Regions from separate parts of the Desulfolithobacter dissulfuricans genome, predicted to be linked through region 2. Evidence: riboswitches for the same ligand, from Rfam matches in the RefSeq annotation. Region 2 holds a riboswitch; each other region holds the start of a gene.

Region 1 (5,337 bases), 130 kb from region 2:
TTCGCAATTTTCATGGCCCGGTTCAGTTCGGTCCGGCTGGCGGTCACTGCGTTGATGGTGGCCCGGCCCCGGTGGATCTCCAGGGCCCGCTGCTGGCTCAGCACGTGGCTGGAGAGAAAAAGGGGCACCTCCAGCCGGTCCTGGATGGTTTCCACCAGCCAGGGTGTGAGCCGGCCGAGTTTTCTGCTTTGGCCAAGGTTGATGTCCAGAGCGGTGGCTCCGGCCTCCACCTGACTCCGGGCAAGCTGGACCAGGCTCTCATCGTCCAGCTCTTCCAGGGCCTTGAGAAACTGCGGGTTCATGATGTGCATGCTTTCGCCGATGATTTCCATGGGATCTCCTTGGGTGTCTGATTTTTTTCAGGGCTGCTGCTTGTCCTTCAATATGTTCCCGGGCAAGGGATTATTCCGGCAACAGGCCAATGGTTTGCAACAGATTTCCGCGAAACAGCAGGGCGGCGGGCAGAAGATGAAGGTTTTTTTCGGGGCTGTGCCCCGAAAAAAACCTGTCCGGATAGGTACAGAGATTGGTCCGGCCGGGATGCTGTCATCCCGGCCGGCTGAGGATCCCGTTGCAGGTGAAAAACTGCAGGAGGCTGCCCGCCGCCCTGACAGTGTGTTTTCCTCTTTTAAAAGATCGATCGCCGGTCCGTTCATGGCGGTGACCATGATTGTCTTCGGGTCAGGGCCGGCTGCCGGTCCTCATCCATATTTTCGGCTCAGAACGCATACCGGTAGCTCAGGTAGAGGCCTCTTCCGGGCTTGGGATAGCCTGTTTTCTCGTAGTAGTATTCATCAAAGAGATTGTCCACCTTGAGGGTGAGCCGGTGATGCTCCTTAAACGACATCCCGACCACCAGGTCCGCCACCGTGAAGGAGGGGTATTCTATTTCCGGATAGCCGGGTGCGGTCCAGTCTGTATCCTTCATCCGGCCCTGGCTGCGGAAATGCAGCCTGGCATCGAACATGTCGTCCGAGTATCGGAGGCCATAGTTTATCGTGTAGTCGGCCACGTTGTGGATATCGCTCATGGTCCCATCGGGCTGTTCCTCTTCGGCCTTGAACATGTGGGTGGCATTGACAAACAGTTCCAGCGAACGGTCCCAGTTCATGGGCGCTCCGATATCAAAGGAAAATTCTGTTTCCAGCCCTTCCATTTCGGCGCTGAGGCTGTTTTCGTAGGTGGTGGTGTTGCCGACAGTGATCGTGGTGATCTTGTCGTCCACGTCGGTGTGGAAATAAGTGACGTCCATGGACAATCCCAGCCTGGGCTGAGCATAGCCGATACCGATATCCCAGGTGATCGAGGACTCGGGGTTCAGGTCCGGATTGCCCCGGGTGACCATGGTGACCCCGCCAACGTCCGTTTCCGCATAGCCGGCAAGCTGGGCCGCGGTCGGCGGAACAAAGGCCTTGCCGATGGTGGTGTGCAACCGGAGTCCCAGGTCAAGGTTGTAGTTCAGGCCGGCCCGGGGGCTGAAGGTTGAAAAATCTTCAGAGTTGGGCGTAAAATCGGTTTTGTAGGGCGTTGGTTTGGTCTCCACCTCAAAGGTGTCGTAGCGGCCGCCTATGGTGGCGGTGAGCCGGTCATCCATAAAGCGCCAGATGGTTTCCAGGTAGCCTGCCCAGTTTTCCCGGCCTTCATCCGGGGACCAGGGCGCCCTGCGGGTACCGTCCTGGTTGTAGCTCCGGCTTTCCCTGTCGATATCCTGGTAATCGATTCCGGCGACGAACCTGTGGCTGCCCCAGGTGTACTCGTCCTTGAGCTGGAATCCGAGCCAGTCGGTCTCCGAGTCGTAGCTCCGGTAGGGGGTTACCTGAACCACGGACGGGTACCAGCCCGAGTAGTGGTTGTAGTTCTCGGCAGTCTCGTTGCTGCGGTATCCCGTGAAGCTTATTCTGGTACTGTCGCCCAGTGGCCCGCCGAGAGTAACGTCCATCCCGAAGCGGTCGATATCCTTGTGGCCTGACATATCGTTGCCATAGGCTATGTCACCCGGCGTTTCTATATCGCGGCCCTGGTAGATGTCACCCCTGACATCGATCCGCCACGCTCCCAGATCACCGCCCAGGCGCAGGGAACCGTTTTGGATTTTATAGGCGGTGTTAGGCCTGGTTGCACCGTCGCCCATCTTGTAGTCGTCCGCCTGTTCGAAACGGTTGGCAAAGATGTCAAAGTCAAAGCCTCTCCCCATGCTGCCACCCACGGCCGTCTTTTCCGCATTGGTCTCAAAAGAGCCAAAGCCTATCTCCGCCATACCGGTGAGCGGCCCGGTATGCTTTTTTGTGATGACATTGACGACGCCACCCATGGCCTCGCCGCCGTAGAGAGAGGAGGCGGGCCCCTTCAGGACCTCGATCCGCTCCACGTTGTCAGTGAGCAGGGTCGCCAGGTTGGTGGCCCCTGCCGGCCGGCCGTTGACGAGGACAAGGGTGTGCTTGGTGATACCGGAGAATTCCGGCCGGAAACCGCGGATTCCGATGCCGGCAAGGGCGCCGGGATACTCTATTACTCCGATGGAACTGTTTTTCTTGAGCTGCTCGGTGAGGGTGTCGCCGGTGGTCAGCTCGATGGTCTCGCCATCGATCACCTCGACCTTGGCCGGAATCTCCCGCACTGATTCTTCACTGCGGGTGGCGGTCACCACCACCTCGTCCAGGGTAACTTCGTTTGCAGGACTGTCTTCGTCCGCTCCTGCCAGGGCCAGTCCAGGTGTGGCCACGAGACACAGGGCCAGGGCCGCTCGAATCTCCTTTTTCATCACACATCTCCTCGTAATGACGTTGTGCCGGTCCGGAGATGCCGGGTAAAGGCAAAAAAAAATCCCCGGACCAATAAACAAAAAGTTATTGATCCGAGGATCCCTGATTTTTCCTCGAACAACCCTGTGAGCATACATCTGCCCCTTGTCCGCGAGGGCAGGCTCTCTATGTATTTCAGACAGGTCTTCTGACTCCCGGATCATCCTCCTTTTGCGCCTTCCCAACCCCGGAGGAGGTCAGTGGCATGTTGCAAAATTCGTCCCCGGTCACAGCGGCGGGCCCGTCCCGGATTCACACCGGGTTCCCTATTAAGCTCGGTTAAGAGCATCTGAAAATATGACACCAACGTTACCTGAAAAAATGCGCTCCGTCAACCTGCTCCTGCCGGGAAGAGGTGATCCGTGCCCGCCGAGCGGTTATCGGTCCCGGGAATGTATCGTGAGCACCCTTCAGCGAATATAGCCCCATTCCCGGAGGCGGGCGTAGGCATATTTTGCCTTGTCACCCTGGCGCACTTGGCCAAGAAAGGCGGCGTAGGCCCGGGCGGCCTCTTCCCGGCGCTGCATGCCTTCCAGGGCCCGGCCCCGGTAGAAGAGGATGTCCGGATTGCCTGGCAGTAGCCGGTCCACCTCGTCGAATTCCCGCAGAGCCTGGCCATATTTCTGTTCCGCCAGGCTGGCCATGGCCAGCAGCCAGTGGCTCTGGGCTTCGTCCGGGTAGACCCGGGTGGCCTGGCGGGCATAGCTTGCAGCCTCATTTGGCTGCCGGCGGAGGAACTGACACTTGGCCATGACCACCAGGGCTCCGTAATCCTCCGGAGCCTGGTCAAGAGCGGTGCGCAGCAGCTCTTCGGCCCGATCGAGCTGTTTACCGGCCATGGCGGTTTCCGCCTTCTGGATGGCCTTGATCACCGGTTTGAGACGACGGAGGCTGGCGGTGTGATCCAGGTACCTTTGCCGGTGATCGGGGTTGTCGATCATGGCCCGGTAGCGGCCACGAGCATTTTGGCGGGCCGTTTCCAGCCGTTCCCGGCTCATGGGATGGGTGGCGAACATGAGCTCGATGGCGGTGGGATTGTGCTCTCCGCTCCGCAGCAGGATCTCCATGAGGCCCACCATGCCGAGCGGCGTGTATCCGGCCCTGGTCATGTACTCCATGCCCAGGGCATCGGCCTCCCGTTCGTCGTTGCGGCTGTATCTGGCCAGCAGGGCTCCGGCCCCGATGCCGCCAAGCCTGGAGATCAGTTCGGCCGTACTCTCGTGACCGGCGCTGGAGGTAGCCGCCGAGGCCCCGGCCACCAGGAGGTTGACGAGCAATCCCTTGCCCATCTGTTCGGCTGCGTGCCGGGCGCAGACATGGCCGATTTCGTGTCCCAGCAGGGCCGCCAGCTCGGCTTCGCTCTGCAGTTCCACCAGGATTCCGCGGGTGGCGGCGATGGAACCGCCGGGAAAGGCGTAGGCGTTGATATGGGCCGCATTGACGCCGCGGAACGAAAAGGGCATGTCGGGCCGATGCGAACGGCGGGCCAGTTCCAGTCCCACCCGGTTCAGGTAGCCGTTGAGTCGCTGATCCTGAATAACCCCGTAATCGGCCGAGAACTGGAACGGAGCCTGCTGTCGGTCCAGGGCTATCTCCTGACTCCTGGACATCATGACAAGGGATTTTTCTCCTGTTACCGGGTCAGTACTGCAGGCGGTAAGAAGAGGCGCTCCCATAGCGCTTCCGCCACAGAGAAGGAAAAAACGCAGGATTGACCGACGCGAAAACCGAGATGTGTTGTTTGATCTGCTCATGGTGTTTCGTCCGTTTCAGGCCAGCTGATCTGCAGCAGGAGATCGAAGACAGCCCGGTAGATACGCGGCTCGCCGCTCGCTCTGGGGCCGGCCACGTTCAGGGTTTCGATGTTATGGTCTCTCAGCCATTGCTCTATGGCTTTTTTAGCTCGCTCCGGCTGCCACAGTTCCAGGTCGATATGGAGACAGGGCCGCCGGTGCCGGATGGCCAGGGCCTCGGTCAGGGCCGAACCACCGGTGAGGGGGCCAAAGGAGACAATAAGGGTGCCGTCACTGTCCAGGATGTTTTGCCGGGTCCGGTCCCGGTAGTTGGCCGACGGCAGTTCCTGGAGCCGGTAGCGGGACGGCAGCGATCCCTCTTCAGTCCGGCGTCCCCTGGGCAGCCAGCCGCCATGGGGAATGTTCAGCCTGATGGCCGCGTCAAGGGCCGCCCGGTCGGCCCCGGTCTGTCCTCCGGAGATGATCTTCATGTTCTTTTTCAGGTTGTATTCAGGGCCGTCTGGGAGACGACCCGACCGTTGGCGAGAACGCGGCGGCGATCCGGCCGGCAATACGCTCCATGTTGGCCAGGTAGTCCCGCGCCAGCGGATCGAGCGGAATCACCACTCCGTCGATGGCCCGGGCGATGACCCGGGCGCTGGAGCTGGAAAACTGGGGCTGAACAAAGATGACATGGACATTGTCCTTCCTGGCCGAGGCGATAAGGCGTGCCAGATGGCGGGGGCCCGGCCCCTTGCCCCCGGGGGCCACTGCTTTCTGTCGCAGGCCGTAGGCCCGGCAGA
Region 2 (5,337 bases):
TTCGTGCAAGCGGACTGCGCTGGGCTGCCGTATGCAGGGGCAGTTCCAGGCCGGCCGCCTCAAGTTCCTTTGTAAGCGCCTGGTGGAGCGATGCGATGACGATCTGTTCTGTTGCAAAATGTCCGCCGTCCACCAGCCAGAGTCCGGCCTCCTCGGCCCAGCGGGCCGTGGCGTGCTTGAGCTCCGAGCTGACAAAGACATCGGCCCCCAGGTCCAGAGTTTTTCCGGCATAGTCAAAGCATGAGCCGCCGCAGACCGCCACCCTGCGGATAGTCTCGGGTCGCGGGCCGGCCTCGAGCAACCAGGGTGGCTCAATGGCCTCCCTGAGGCGGCCGATGAAATCATCGGGAGTCAGGGGGACCGGGTATTCCCCGATCCGACCGAGGCCACAGGAATCGGCCGCGCTTTCACTGGACGTGGGGTCAAGGGGTCGTGTTTTTTCAAGACCAAGTCTTCGGGCCAGGATATCGCTGACTCCGCCGCTGGCGGCATCGAGATTGGTGTGACAGCCTATGACGCATATGTTGTGACGGATGGCTGTGCTGATGAGCCGGCCGCCTGGCTGTTCGGTACGAATGGATTTGGTCGGGTGGAAGATCAGGGGGTGGTGGGTGATGAGCAGGTCGGCATGGAGTCGCGTGGCTTGGTCCAGCACCTGGGAGGTGGGATCGAGGGCCAGCATGATACCATGCACCGGTTGTCCGGGATCACCGATCAGGAGACCGACATTGTCCCATGACTGGGCCAGCTCTGCCGGGGCTATACGCTCTAGAATGTCAAGAATATGCTGGACGGTTGCCGTCATGGTAGCGATTGTGGCTGTGGCGCAGGAATGATGCCAAAGAAAAAGAGGCACATCCTCCGGGGATGTACCTCTTCATCTCGAGCTTGGTGTTGCTGTAGTCTGTTTCTGAAAAAACAGATTGTCGAAAGCTGATGATTTTGTTCAAGATCCTGCGTAGTGTTATGCATGGTGGGTACCCCGCCATGCCGTATTGTCCGTGGTGGGCCTACCTGGACTCGAACCAGGGACCGACCGGTTATGAGCCGGTGGCTCTAGCCAGCTGAGCTATAGGCCCATCTCTGATAGAGAAACAGATAATATTACCAGGATCCGGGCAGGGGTCAATATCTTTTTTCAGGTGTGCAGAAAAAAATATTTTCTGTTGTCCTGGTCCTGTGGTAGTCTTGGTCTTTGAATTTCCAGCTCTCCAGGCCGCGTGCCGAGTCCGGCCCCCGGACGCTCCGGCTGCCACGGTGGGGTGCTCCCCGCCTGCAGGGATGGCGTTTTCCGTCCTTTCGCGACGATCTTTGTGAAATATGCGGGTTAAGAGAGCGGGACATCTGGTCCCTATCGTATATAACTCCTTGTCAGCAGTGGTTCCGGGATGATCTATAATAATCTTATCTATTTTCTGGTGGTCATCTTTGTCTTTTCCACCGACACCGCTCCCAAGGAGCCTCTGCTGGCGCCCGCCTACGGAACCATGGTCCTGGGTGGCCTGCTGGTCCTCTTTTCGCAGATAGCAGGCCGGCTGTATCGGCGGGCCCGTTTCGGCTCGGCCTCGGCCTATTTTTCCGCCGAAAGGCGGCTTTCCATCCTGGCGGTTCTGTTCTTCCTGGTCGCCGTCTATGTGGTTGATCTTAAGTATTACCTCCGTTTTCTTTCCCTGGGCGGCCGGCTGCCGGTCCTGGAGAACCTGGGCGGGCTGGCGGTTTTCTTCGTTTTCCTGTCCCTGATGTGGCTTAAGGCCCGACCCGCTTACGAGGCCGTATTTCAGCGACGCTATACCCCGGCCGGGTTCGTGGTATCCAATATCAAGGCCAATCTGCCCATTGTTCTGCCCTGGCTGGTTCTGTCTCTGGTCTTTGATCTGCTCTCGTCCCTGCCCCTGCCCCGTTTTCAGCAGGTCCTGACCTCACCCTGGGGCGACCTGATTCTTTTTACGGCCTTTGTCGTTTTCCTGGCCGTCTTCTTTCCGCCTCTGGTCCGCTGGCTGTGGAACTGCCGGCCCATGCCGGATTCCCCCCTGCGCCGGGAGATAGAACGGTTCTGTCGGCAGCAGGATTTCAAGGCGGAAATCCTCTACTGGCCGCTGTTCGAAGGCCAGGTCCTGACCGCCGGGATCATGGGTATCGTTCCCCGTTTCCGCTATCTACTGGTAACCCCGGCTCTGCTGGCCGCCCTGGATCCGGAAGAGCTGGAATCGGTGCTGGCCCACGAGATAGGTCATGTCAAGCGGATGCACCTGGTGCTCTATATCTATCTTTTCCTCGGGTTCAGCCTCCTGGCCGGCGCCCTTGCCCGGGTGCTGCCCTACCTGGTCCTGGGTTGGGACTTTTTCTACTTGACGGTGGAGCGGCTGCATGTCTCGCCCGACACCCTGCTGGCCCTGTTCAGCGGCGGGCTGATCCTTCTGCTGATGATCGTCTATTTCCGTTTCATCTTTGGCTTTTTTATCCGCAACTTTGAACGGCAGGCCGATCTGTACGTGTTCCGGGCCCAGGGTACCAGTTGGCCTCTTATCCGTTCCTTTGAAAAGATAGCCACCCTGTCGGGCAATATCCGCGATGAAAAATCGTGGCACCATTTCGGCATCGGCGAACGGATCGATTTTCTCCAGCGCTGCGAACAGGACCGCTCTCTCATCCATCGCCATGACCGCAAGGTCTGGCTTGGGATGGCGGCCTATACCCTGATCGTGCTCAGCTGCGTGGTGGCTGTGCGGCAGGTGGATCTGGACAAACTGGCCGCCGGTAACGAGACAAGGTACATGGAGGCCGTGCTGGAGCAGAAACTTCGGCAGGAACCGAAAAACTCGGTCTGGCTCCTGCTCCTTGGCGATCTGATGCAGGAAAAGAAGATGGAACGCAAGGCCATCAACGCCTATGAGCGGGCCCTGAAACTCGATCCGCTCAATGGTGACGTGGCCAACAACCTGGCCTGGCTGCTGCTCACGGCCAGTGATCCCGCACTCCGCGATCCAATCCGCGCCCTGACCCTGGCCCGGACCGCCGCCACTCTCAAGCAGCAGGGGTACATTTTAGACACCCTGGCTACGGCCTACTGGGCCAACAACCTGAAGGAAGAGGCCATCCTGACCGAACTCAAGGCCCTGAAACTGGATCCGGAAAACCGGCGTTATTACCTGGCCCAGATACGCAAATTCAAGGAATCGACCTGGGATCGGCAGGATTTCTGACCCCCTTTTTTTCGAGAGGGAAAATCCCTCATTTGGTGTTTGACTAAATGTGAGCCACAATATATAGTGGCGAAACGCAACATTGCCGGTACGCTTCAAGGGAAGCGTGGCAGTCTGGCTACGAGCCGGACGACAGGGAATCCGGTGCAAATCCGGAACTGTCCCGCAGCGGTAAGTGGAAACGACCACCGTCTCCCGGCAACGGGAAAAGCACTGTCCCCTCCGGGGATGGGAAGCGACGGTCAGTAGGAAGAGAACCATGTTCCCCTGTCCACAAGTCCGAAGACCTGCCGGCAACATGTCCCGCACTTGACCCTTCGAGGAAAGGAGAGAGGTATGTCCGTGTCTGTTCAGGCCGCGTCCGCGGCAGAGTCTGCTCTTTTCACCACCATTCGTAAACGTGATGGCCGGTTGGTCCCCTTTGTGGTGGACAAGATCACCGATGCGATCCTGAAGGCGGGCCGCGCCACCGGTGAATTTGGCCGGGTGGAGGCCCGGCGGCTGACCATCCGGGTCCTCAGCCTGGCCCAGGCCATGCTGTCCGATGAGACCCTTGAGGTGGAGACCATTCAGGACCTGGTGGAAGAGGTGCTGCTGGCCTCGCCGTACAAGAAAACAGCCAAGGCCTATATTCTCTACCGGGATCAGCACGCCCGGATACGGGAGATGGTCCAGAAGGCGGACGTGGAGCTGATCGAGAGCTACCTGGAACGGCTCGACTGGCAGGTGGAGGAAAACTCCAACATGGCCTATTCCCTCCAGGGCCTCAACAACTATATCGCCAGCGAAGTAAGCAAGGTCTACTGGCTCAGCAAGATATACACCCCCGAGGTCCGCCGGGCCCACCAGCAGGGAGACCTGCACATCCATGACCTGGGCCAGCTTTCGGTATACTGCGTGGGCTGGGACCTCCAGGACCTGCTCCGGGTGGGATTCCGCGGCGCCTCGGGCAAGGCCGAATCAGCTCCGGCCCGTCACCTGCGCACCGCGCTTGGCCAGATCGTCAACTTTTTCTATACTCTCCAGGGCGAGGCCGCCGGGGCCCAGGCCTTTTCCTCCTTTGATACCCTGCTGGCGCCCTTTATCCGCCACGACCGACTCGAGTACCGGGAGGTGAAGCAGGCACTGCAGGAGTTTATCTTCAACCTGAACGTCCCGACCCGGGTCGGATTCCAGACCCCCTTTACCAACCTGACCCTGGATCTGCAGGTGCCGCATGCCCTGGCCTCCCAGCCGGTGATCATCGGCGGTGAGCAGCAGGACACGGTTTATGGCGACTACCAGGCAGAGATGGGGCTTTTCAACCGGGCCTTTCTCGAGGTGCTCTCCGAAGGCGATGCCCGGGGCCGGGTGTTCACTTTTCCCATTCCCACCTACAACATCACCGATGATTTCAACTGGGATGACCCGGACCTGGAACCCCTGTGGGAGGTGACAGCCCGCTATGGGATCCCCTATTTCGCCAATTTCGTCAACTCGGATCTCTCCCCGGACGACGCCCGGTCCATGTGCTGCCGCCTGCGGCTTGATACCCGGCAGCTGGAGAAACGGGGCGGTGGACTTTTCGGTGCCAATCCCCTCACGGGTTCCATCGGCGTGGTCACCATCAATATGGGGGCCCTGGGGTACCAGGCCACGGACGAGGCTGATTTCTTCTCCCGTCTCGACCAGCTCATGGAGACAGCCCGTACCAGCCTTGAGACCAAACGCAAGGTTCTTGAGCAGTTCACCGATAAAGGGCTCTATCCCTATACCCGTTACTATCTGCGCCACGTGCGGGAACGGTTCGGTTCCTTCTGGAACAACCATTTTTCCACCATCGGTCTCATCGGTATGAACGAGGCCTGCCTCAACTTTCTCGGCCAGACCATCGGAGAAAGGGCGGGCCAGCGGTTCGCCATCCGCGTGCTGGATCACATGCGGGCCAGGCTGCAGCAGTTCCAGGAGGAAACCGGGAACCACTACAACCTGGAGGCCACTCCGGCCGAGGGGACCGGTTTCCGGCTGGCCCGGCTCGATGCGCACCGGTTTCCGGAGATGCGCTGTACCCTGCGCACCAGCAGTGACGGCCAGGTGCCCATCTATTCCAATTCCACCCAGCTGCCGGTCAACTTCAGTGACGATATCTTCGAAA
Region 3 (5,337 bases), 1.7 Mb from region 2:
CGTATCGGTGAACGCACGGGCAGCGCGGTTGGCCGGTTCTCCTGCCGGGAAACTGCTTGGTATGTCGGTGGACAGGGTGTTTGCCAACTGGCCCGGCGAGCAGATCTGTACGGAACAGGGAGTGGCTGCCCTGGAGTATGAGATGCAGCGGACAGATAACCGGTCCATTCCTGTCCGGCTCAGCGCTTCCCCCCTGAAGGACCAGGAGGGGAATCGACTTGGTACCGTGGTGATCATCCGCGATATCCGGGAACTGCGGGCCATGGAGAAGCAACTGGAGCGTTCCCGCCGTCTCGCGGCACTGGGACGAATGGCGGCCGGGATTGCCCATGAAATCAGAAATCCCCTGGGGACATTACGAGGGTTTGCCCAGTATTTTGGCAATCAGGCTGTGGATGAAAATTCCCGGGAATATGCCCAGTTGATGGTGGGAGAGGTGGATCGTCTGAACGCGGCAATTTCTGCTCTGCTGCAGTTTTCCAGGCCAAGAGATCCCGAGTTCGGAAAAGTGTATCCCGGCCGGCTGCTCGAAAAGACAGCCAGGTTGCTCGAGCATGATTTCCGCGCCGGGCATATTGATTTTTTCATGGATATCCAGTGTACCAGGACCATTGTTGCCGATGGCGATCTCCTTCTACAGGTTGTTCTTAATCTGCTGAAAAATGCACTGCATGCCACCCCCGGTGGTGGTCGTATCAGCCTGGCCTGCATCGAAGAAAAAGATACGGTCCAAATAACGGTTTCCGATTCGGGCAAGGGTATGACCCGGGAAGAACAGGAGAAAATGTTTGATCCGTTTTTCACGACCCGGCGGGCAGGGACCGGACTGGGCCTGGCTGTCAGTCACCAGATCGTTGAACAGCATCATGGGCATTTTGAAGTGGTATCAGCACCGGGCAAGGGGACGAAAATCACGGTGGTGCTCCCCGTAACCCAGAAAAATCAAACTGGAATCTGATTACCATCAATCTTTGGCATTGAAACCGGTGTCGACCTCCCTTGTTTCACGGGACGCCATAAACCCGTCCCTGGGGGCTTGACTGTGGCCATCCAGGCCACAGACACCCGTGCAACAAGTGAGGTCGACACCTTCATCCATCGGTGGCTGAATTTCAGTGGTAATCACAAACTGGAAACAGGTGATATGCAGGAAAAAACGATTCTGCTTGTTGATGATGACGCGGCTCATCGTACCATGCTCAAGGTAAATCTCATGGGAGCCGGCTATCGCTTACTTGAAGTCGACGATGGGGATCAGGTCCTGCCTCTACTGATGGACCAGGAGGTGGATCTGATTCTGCTGGACCTGAAAATGCAGCGAATGGATGGCCTGGAAACCCTGGCACTGCTCAGGGAAAAGGGACGCATGGAGCCGGTTATTGTTATCACGGCATTTTCTTCGGTGGAAAGTGCTGTGGCGGCTATGAAACAGGGCGCAGTCGATTATGTGACCAAGCCTGTTGATATCGAGGCGCTGAATCTGGCAGTGGAAAAAGCGCTCAATATCGAGGCGCTTAGAGAAGAGAACGCACAGCTCAGGGAACGGCTTGGAGAAAAGTTTGACTTTGGCAATATTATCGGCCGCAGCAGTGGTATGCAGAGGGTGTTTGAGACCCTCTCGTTGGTGGCTCCCAGCGATGCAACAGTACTCATCACCGGAGAATCGGGAACCGGTAAGGAGTTGATTGCCGGGGCCCTGCATCACAACAGTCTGCGTAAAGACGGTCCCTTTATCAAGGTCAACTGCGCGGCGCTGCATGAAAATCTGCTGGAAAGTGAGTTGTTCGGCCATGAACGGGGTGCCTTTACCGGTGCGGAGCGGCAGCGTAAGGGCCGCTTTGAACAGGCCCACCGCGGCACGTTGTTTCTTGATGAAATCGGCGATATGTCGTTGCAGACCCAGGCCAAGATACTCAGGGTTATTCAGGAAGGAGAGTTTGAACGCCTCGGCTCCAGCCAGTCTGTAAACGTGGATGTCCGTCTTGTCGCGGCAACCCACAAGAATCTTCAGCAGATGGTGGAAGAGGGCAGTTTCCGCCAGGATCTCTTTTTTCGTCTCTCCGTGGTACCCATCGAGTTACCACCTCTCAGAGAGCGGCCAGAGGACGTTCCGGCCCTGGCTGATTATTTCCTGAAGAAATATGCGGCAAAAAACCGGAAAGACATCAGGGGATTTCACCCGCAGGCCTTGATGCTCCTTGGACGATACGACTGGCCTGGCAATATCAGGGAGCTGGAAAACACTGTGGAACGCGCAGTGATCCTCTGTCTTGGAGAACAGATAACTCCCCGGGAACTGCCGCCTCACCTGCTGCCGGTTGACATGGAGCCGCATCTGGAGAAGAGCGGCAGGCAGGGTTTTACCCTGCGTGACATGGAGCGTGAGGCAATTCGAACCATACTGGCCCAGACAGGGGGTAACCGATCGAAAACAGCTCGAATTCTCGGAATTGCCCGGCAGACCCTGCTCAACAAGATCAAGGAGTACGGTCTGGACGAACACTAAATAGTCTTGTCCTTTTTTCTTATTTCTGGCATATGTGGGTGCTATAGATCAGTCTGGTGCCGTCGGCGGTGGTTGTCGACGGAGAATAGGGAATACGGTGTGAATCCGTAACGCTCAGGGCCGGCGCTGTAAACGGGGACTCTGCCTGCATGATGCCACTGTTCACCTCTGGTGGATGGGAAGGCGCAGGCAGGGGCTTGATCCGTAAGTCAGAAGACCTGCCAGATTGAACCGAATAACGGATACTGCTGTCCTGTAGATCCGCGTCATGGCGAGTGCTGTGGCGCGGATTTTTTTTTGCCGGCCGGGACAGCCTCAGGAGGAAAGAAAAAGAACATGAAAACCCAATTGGAACTGGCCCGCGAGGGTGTCATCACAGCACAGATGGAGCAGGTAGCCCGGGATGAGGGCAAGGATGCCGAGCTGATCAGGGAGCTTGTCGCCCTGGGAGAAATCGTTATTCCGGTCAACCATAATCGGCCGAATCAGAAGGTGGTCGGTATTGGCACCGGGCTGCGGACCAAAGTCAATGCCTCCATCGGCACGTCGTCGGACATCAAGGATATCGAGCTGGAAAAAAGAAAGGCGCGGATCGCCGAAGAAGAACAGGCCGATACTCTGATGGAACTTTCCACCGGTGGTGACCTGGATCTGGTGCGGCGCGAGGTGCTGGCCACCGTCAACCTGCCGGTGGGCAATGTGCCGTTGTACCAGGCCTTTTCCGAGGCCAGCCGCAAGTACCATAACCCCAACAAGCTCGATCCCGAGTATCTTTTCGAGCTCATTGAGCGGCAGCTGGAGGATGGAATCTCGTTCATGGCCATTCACTGCGGGATCAACCGCTATTCCATCGAGCGGCTGCGACGCCAGGGCTATCGCTATGGCGGCCTGGTCTCCAAAGGTGGTACCTTCATGGTGTCCTGGATGGAATACCATGACCGGGAAAATCCCCTCTATGAGCAGTTTGACCGGGTCTGCGAGCTGATGAAGAAATATGACGCCGTCCTGTCGCTGGGTAACGGTATCCGGGCCGGGGCCATCCATGACAGTCACGACCGGGCCCAGATGGCGGAGATGATCACCAACTGCGAACTGGCCGAGATAGGTCGGGAGATGGGATGCCAGATGATGGTGGAAGGCCCGGGCCATGTGCCGCTCGATGAAATCGAGGGCAATATCATGCTGGAAAAGAGGATGAGCGGCAACGCTCCCTATTATGTGCTGGGGCCGCTGCCAGCCGATTCCGGGGCCGGCTATGACCATATTACCGCCGCCATCGGCGCGGCTAATTCAGCTCGTTACGGGGCGGATTTGATCTGCTACATCACCCCGGCGGAACATCTTGCCCTGCCCAACGAACAGGACGTGCGCGAAGGTATCAGGGCCACCCGGCTGGCGGCCAGGATCGGCGACATCGCTCGTGATCCATCCATGCGGGAACGAGAGAAACAGGTGGCCATTGCCCGGCGCGATACCCGGTGGGAAAAGCAGATGGAACTGCTGATGTTTCCTGAGGAGGCCCGCAGGATTCGCAGGGACCGCACCCCGGAAAACCAGCGCACCTGCACCATGTGCGGCGATTTCTGCGCCATGGAGCGGGGAATCTCCCTCTTTGCCCGCGATATACGCGGTGATAAGCGGGGCTGTAGCGGTTGTTCCGGGAAAAAGTAGGCGCCAGCCGACCTGGCGGGACGAAAAAAGAGGCTGAAAAGAGAAAGCCTGTCCAGCCAGGGCATTCAGGCCGGACAGGCTTGTGTCAGCAAGAGCCAGGGGGGCAGCCCTGTCAGCGGGTGCGGAACAGGACCAGCAGTTTCTTGAGTTCATCGGCCATCCTGGCCAGCTCCTCGGCATTCTGGCTTACGCCGGTGCTGAGCGAGGTGATCTCTCCGGCCACCTGGCTGACTTCGGCGATCTCCCGGGCAATGTCACCGGACACCGCCGAGCTCTGGGCAACATTTTCATTGACCTCGGAGATTCCCTGGGCCGCCTGCTGAACATTCTCCGCTATCTCCGTGGTGCTGGCAGTCTGTTCATCCACTGCGGTGGCAATGGTGGCCACGATTTCGTTCACCCTGGCGATGACCTCGGTGATCCGCTTGATCTCGCTCACCGTCAGGTTGGTGGAGCCCTGAATGGCTTCAATTTTGGTCTTGATTTCCCTGGTGGCGTCGGCTGTCTGATTGGCCAGTTCCTTGATCTCATTGGCAACCACCGCAAAGCCCTTGCCGGCCTCTCCGGCCCGGGCCGCCTCGATGGTGGCATTGAGGGCCAGCAGGTTGGTCTGCTCGGAGATCTCGGTGATTACCTCGGTGACCTTACTGATTTCCCCGGCTGCCTGCCCCAGGGCGTCGACCTTCTCAGACGAGCTTGAAGCAAGGGTCACGGCCTCCAGGGCCACATCCCGAGCCTCCGAGGTGTTCGTGGCAATCCTCTGGACCGTGGTCGAGAGCTCTCCCACGGCTGCGGCGACAATGTTGACATTGGTGGCCGCTTCTTCGCATGCTGCGGCCACGGAATTCATGTTGGAGCTCATTTCTTCGGTCGCTGCTGCTACATTGTTCGCCTTTTCCGATGATTGATCGGCTCCCCGGGACATGGCACCGGATGATTCAGAGAGTTCGGCCGCCGAAGCCTGCAGAACTCCGGTGCTGTTTCCCACTTTTTTGAAGACCGTGTTGAGTTTTTCCACCATCTGGTTGAGCGAATCGATCAGTTGACCGATTTCGTCCCGGCCTTTGCTGGCAAGAGTGGTGGTGAAGTCACCTTCGCCCACACGCCCGGCAAAGGTGACCGCCTCGCGGATGGTGGCGACAATTGAGCGAACAGTAAGG

What was found. Region 2 has a riboswitch for cobalamin ahead of GF1_RS13030 (ribonucleoside triphosphate reductase). Riboswitches for the same ligand answer to the same signal wherever they lie in the genome.
Region 1: another riboswitch for cobalamin. It lies ahead of GF1_RS13630 (TonB-dependent receptor plug domain-containing protein); the one in region 2 lies ahead of GF1_RS13030 (ribonucleoside triphosphate reductase).
Region 3: another riboswitch for cobalamin. It lies ahead of thiC (phosphomethylpyrimidine synthase ThiC); the one in region 2 lies ahead of GF1_RS13030 (ribonucleoside triphosphate reductase).

Annotation. Positions count from the first base shown of each region.
Region 1 covers NZ_AP024233.1:3,048,846-3,054,182, reverse strand. The annotation lists gene GF1_RS13635 (dihydropteroate synthase) at 1-332, opposite strand, end outside; gene GF1_RS13630 (TonB-dependent receptor plug domain-containing protein) at 719-2,761, opposite strand; cobalamin riboswitch at 2,923-3,108, opposite strand; gene GF1_RS13625 (M48 family metalloprotease) at 3,212-4,414, opposite strand; gene GF1_RS13620 (putative molybdenum carrier protein) at 4,552-5,025, opposite strand; gene GF1_RS13615 (metal ABC transporter solute-binding protein, Zn/Mn family) at 5,045-5,337, opposite strand, start outside.
Region 2 covers NZ_AP024233.1:2,916,236-2,921,572, reverse strand. The annotation lists gene GF1_RS13045 (Nif3-like dinuclear metal center hexameric protein) at 1-805, opposite strand, end outside; tRNA gene GF1_RS13040 (tRNA-Ile) at 1,003-1,079, opposite strand; gene GF1_RS13035 (M48 family metallopeptidase) at 1,389-3,203, shown strand; cobalamin riboswitch at 3,275-3,512, shown strand; partial or broken gene GF1_RS13030 (ribonucleoside triphosphate reductase) at 3,540-5,337, shown strand, end outside.
Region 3 covers NZ_AP024233.1:1,259,056-1,264,392, forward strand. The annotation lists gene GF1_RS05550 (two-component system sensor histidine kinase NtrB) at 1-958, shown strand, start outside; gene GF1_RS05555 (sigma-54-dependent transcriptional regulator) at 1,145-2,506, shown strand; cobalamin riboswitch at 2,544-2,746, shown strand; gene thiC (phosphomethylpyrimidine synthase ThiC) at 2,843-4,177, shown strand; gene GF1_RS05565 (methyl-accepting chemotaxis protein) at 4,290-5,337, opposite strand, start outside.